DNA from 2 places in the Actinomadura gamaensis genome. Region 1 is predicted to be linked to the other one. Evidence: riboswitches for the same ligand, from Rfam matches in the RefSeq annotation. Region 1 holds a riboswitch; the other holds the start of a gene.

Region 1 (2,192 bases):
CACGTAGGCGACGATCTGCGTGATCGAGTAGCCGACCGCGGCGGCGCCGAAGGCGGCCCGCCGGGTCCGGGAGTGGCGGGTGTAGTCGGCGGCGACCGGGACCCACGAGATGGACACCGCCAGCGCCGCGTCCGCGCCGAGCCAGAAGCCGTTCCAGGAGCCCTTGTTCAGGTCGGGCAGCGGCTCGCGCAGGAGCTGGACGTAGAAGTAGACCAGCGCGACGCAGACCGCGATCGTCACGTAGCGGCGGAGCAGCCGGACGGAGCCGAGCGGCCAGATCGTCAGGACGGTCGTGATCACTCCGGCGGCGATCACGTAGGCCCACCGCGGGACGCCGTCCCAGAGGGCGCGGGCCGCGCCGGCGATGGTGATCAGTTCGAAGGTGCCCCAGCCGATCAGCTGCGCGATGTTCAGCACGGTCGGCAGGTAGGACGGGCGGGCCCCGAACAGGCCGCGGAGCAGCACCATCGCGGGCTGGCCGGTGCGCGCGCCGGGGACGGCGGCCAGGCCCAGCATCAGGCCGCCGATCACCGTTCCGACGATCATCGCGGTGATGCCCGCCATGATCGAGATCGTCGGCGTGCCGTCCTCGGTGGGGGCGAGGACGGTGTACGCGCCGGAGAACGCGAGGAGGCTGACGCCGAGGTTGGCCCAGAAGGCCGACTGGTCCCAGAAGCCCAGCACCCTGGGCGCGGGCTGGTCGAGGGTGTACGGGGCCTCGTCGCGCGGCGCGCCGACGGACTCCTGCTGCACAGCGGACACTGCACGCTCCCTACGCCGGCATTATCCGGACAGGTTCATGCGGTCGGCGGCGCCGCTGGTATGCCGCCCTCTCAGCCCGGTCGGCCCGAGCTCCCGCGGTGTTCCGTTAAGACGGGCAAATCGTACATCGAACGTTCCAGGGTGCGGAACGCCCACGGGCCCGCGCTCTCAGGCGACGTGCGGCGGCGCGTCGGTGTGCCCGTCCAGCGGACGTCCCGCCTCCGCCCAGCGCTTCATCCCGCCGTCCACGTTCCTGGCGGACCACCCCGCCTGGTTGAGCGCCACCGTGACCTGCGCCGACCGCATCCCGGACCGGCACACGACCAGGATCTCCCTGTCCCGGGGGATCTCGGCGGCGCGGTCGCTCAGCTCGCCCATCGGGATGTGCACCGCTTCCGGCGCGTGCCCGGCGTCCCATTCGTACTGCTCGCGGACGTCCAGCAGGTACGCGCCGTCCGGCACCTCCGCGGCGTCCACGGCAGGGACGTCGTCCCCGAAGTACATCCGAACCTCCTTGGAAGCCCCCGCCGCCCGGACGGGAACCTTCGAAACCACAGATCGGAGCGCGAATCACGCGCGCTCCGGGCCGTCCTCGGCACGCCGATCAGCCCACGACAGCAGTCTCACACACGCGAACTCCCCGTCACCGCCCGGGCGGCGGCTCCCTCCGCGAGAAGACCGAACGCCACAGCTCATCTGGGATGAGTGGAACCGTCCGGACTCCTCCCACGTCGAATCCTCTATGCGGTATCGGATGCTCCTTTTCACCCCGGCCGCCCTGGCCCTGGTGTTCTCGGCCGCCGCCTGCGGCTCCGAGCACGCCGGGTCGGGGTCGTCGGCGCCCCCGCCGAAGGACACGGTCGCGCCCAGCGCGTCCTCCGCGAACCACCTGACCGTCAGCTACCGCGCCTCGGCTCAGGCCCCCGCGAAGACCTGGACGCTGACCTGCGATCCGACCGGCGGCGACCATCCCAAGGCGGCCCAGGCCTGCGCGTCCCTGGCCAAGACCCCGGACGCGTTCAAGCCCGTCCCGCCCGACATGATGTGCACCAAGATCTACGGCGGCCCGGAGATCGCCACGGTCAAGGGCACCTGGCACGGCCGGCCCGTCGACACCGAGTTCACCCGGGTGGACGGCTGCCAGCTGGCCCGCTGGCACAAGGTCGCGCCGCTCTTCGGCGACGTCCCGCCCGTCCGCTGACGCGACGACCGGAAAGCTCCGCACACCCACCGGCCCGGGCGCGCCTCACCCCGCCGCCGCGCCCCGCCCAGCCCTGCGCCCCGCCCAGCCCTGCGACACGTCCGCCCCTGCGACGCGTCCGCCAAGCCCGGCGTTCAAGCGCAACGCACGCCGGCGGCACATACCCCCGGCGGGTTATTTGAGCAGGCGGGAGAGGCGGCGGTCGGCTAGCGGTTTGCCGTTGGTCTGG
Region 2 (2,192 bases), on a different contig from region 1:
GCCGCAGCACGTGCTCCATGATCGGCCGGTTCACGAGCGGCAGCAGGGGCTTGGGCTGGTTGGCGGTCATCGGACGCAGCCGCGTCCCCTCGCCGCCCGCCATCACGACGGCCTTCATCTGTTCTCCTCAGGGGTAGAACCGACGGCATCCGGGGGTCGAGGTCACCGGTGGGTCTCGGCTCCCTTCTGGTCGCCGGCCGGGTCGTGGTCGGTGGCCGGGTCCGGGGCCCGGTCCGAGGCCGGGGCCCGGTCCGGGGCCGGCGCCCGGACGGACGGGGTCTCCGGCGGGGTGGCGGGGTGGGTGGCGCGGTCCGCCCGGACGAGCTGGACCGTCTGGGTCCAGTAGAGGGCGGCGGCCCACCAGTAGAGGGCGACGCCCCAGATCGCGAAGGCCCAGCCGGCGACGCGGGCGCCGGTGGCCCACCAGCCGTGGTGGTCGCCGACGAGCAGCAGCGGGAAGGCGTACAGCAGGCACATCGTGCCCGCCTTGCCGACGAAGTGGACGGGCAGGGTGCCGCCGTACCCGAGGCGCCGCATGATCGGGACGATCGGGGTGATCGCGACCTCGCGGGCGACCAGCACGATCACCAGCCACAGCGGGATCACGTCCCGGGCGGTCAGCCCGACGAGCGTCGCGAGGATGTAGAGCCGGTCGGCGGCCGGGTCGAGCACCGTGCCGAGCCGGCTCGTCTGGTTCAGGGCGCGGGCCAGCTTGCCGTCGAGCCAGTCCGACAGGCCGGCGAACACCAGCACGCCGAGCGCCCACCAGTCCCGGCCGGACAGCACCAGCCACAGGAACAGGGGCACGCCCAGCAGCCGCGCGAAGCTCAGCAGGTTCGGCACCGTCCAGATCCGGCCGGTCACCGGTCCCGTTCCGGTCTCAGCATCCACCGACGTGCTCGCCTCCCTGTCCCCCAATGATCCTGACCCTATCGGTAAGGATGCGAAAGCCCCCGCGGGCGTCCGGCCGCCGGGCGCCCGCGGGGACGCCGCAGGCGGGCGGCGCGGCCTGCGCGGACGCCGCCGGGGTGACGGAGATCATCCCATCGGCGACGTCACTGTTCCGTCAGTACACCGTGGACCGGGGTTGCGGCAACGGGGGTGGGCCGGGTTACGGTCGGCCCGAGACAGATCGCGGGGGCCCGGCGAACCGGGCTGAGATCGCGGCTGGGACGGCCGCCGACCGCTGGAACCTGACCGGGTAATGCCGGCGTAGGGAGAGATCGAGTCGTCATGAGCGACAACACGTCCGCAGTCACGCACGCCCACAAGACCTACCTGCAGGGATCCCGTCCGGACCTGCGGGTGCCGATGCGGGAGGTGGCCCTGACCACCGGGGACCGGGTGGTGCTGTACGACACCTCCGGCCCGTACACCGACCCGGCGTTCGAGACCGACGTGCGGCGGGGGCTTCCCGCGCTGCGCGCCGCCTGGATCGCCGAGCGGGGCGACACCGAGGAGTACGAGGGACGGACCGTCCGGCCGGAGGACGACGGCCGCCGGTCCGGCGATCCGCTGCGGGAGGCGGCGGACTTCCCGTCCCGCCCGCCGCGCCGCGCCCGGTCCGGCGGGAAGGGGGGCGGCGTGACGCAGCGCGCCTCCGCGCGGCGCGGGGAGATCACGCCGGAGATGGAGTTCGCGGCGCTGCGCGAGGGCGTCGAGCCGGAGTTCGTCCGGGCGGAGCTGGCGGCGGGCCGGGCCGTGCTGCCCGCCAACGTCAACCATCCCGAGATCGAGCCGATGGTGATCGGCAGGAACTTCCTGGTGAAGGTGAACGCCAACATCGGGAACTCGGCGGTCGCCTCGTCCATCGAGGACGAGGTGGAGAAGATGACCTGGGCGACCCGCTGGGGCGCCGACACGATCATGGACCTGTCCACCGGGCGGGACATCCACACCACCCGCGAGTGGATCCTGCGCAACTCGCCGGTGCCGGTCGGGACCGTCCCGCTGTACCAGGCGGTCGAGAAGGTCGGCGGGAACCCGGCGGACCTCACGTTCGAGATCTTCCGGGACACCGTGATCGAGCAGGCCGAGCAGGGCGTGGACTACATGACGGTGCACGCGGGCGTGCTGCTGTCCCACGTCCCGCTGACGGCCCGCCGCAAGACCGGGATCGTCTCCCGCGGCGGGTCGATCATGGCGGCGTGGTGCCTGGCCCACCACAAGGAGAACTTCCTCTACACGCACTT

Evidence for each region. A riboswitch is a leader RNA that binds a small molecule or an ion and turns the genes downstream of it on or off. The one in region 1 is predicted to bind thiamine pyrophosphate.
Region 2: linked by a shared signal. The riboswitch ahead of thiC (phosphomethylpyrimidine synthase ThiC) and the one ahead of ACFPCY_RS14690 (purine-cytosine permease family protein) in region 1 are both predicted to bind thiamine pyrophosphate.

Annotation. Positions count from the first base shown of each region.
Region 1 is NZ_JBHSIT010000004.1:125,896-128,087, forward strand. It holds gene ACFPCY_RS14690 (purine-cytosine permease family protein) at 1-762, opposite strand, end outside; TPP riboswitch at 752-869, opposite strand; gene ACFPCY_RS14695 (rhodanese-like domain-containing protein) at 931-1,266, opposite strand; gene ACFPCY_RS14700 (SSI family serine proteinase inhibitor) at 1,517-1,963, shown strand; gene ACFPCY_RS14705 (Fpg/Nei family DNA glycosylase) at 2,138-2,192, opposite strand, start outside.
Region 2 is NZ_JBHSIT010000002.1:493,967-496,158, reverse strand. It holds gene ACFPCY_RS08125 (sugar phosphate nucleotidyltransferase) at 1-118, opposite strand, end outside; gene ACFPCY_RS08120 (CDP-alcohol phosphatidyltransferase family protein) at 163-891, opposite strand; TPP riboswitch at 1,125-1,238, shown strand; gene thiC (phosphomethylpyrimidine synthase ThiC) at 1,234-2,192, shown strand, end outside.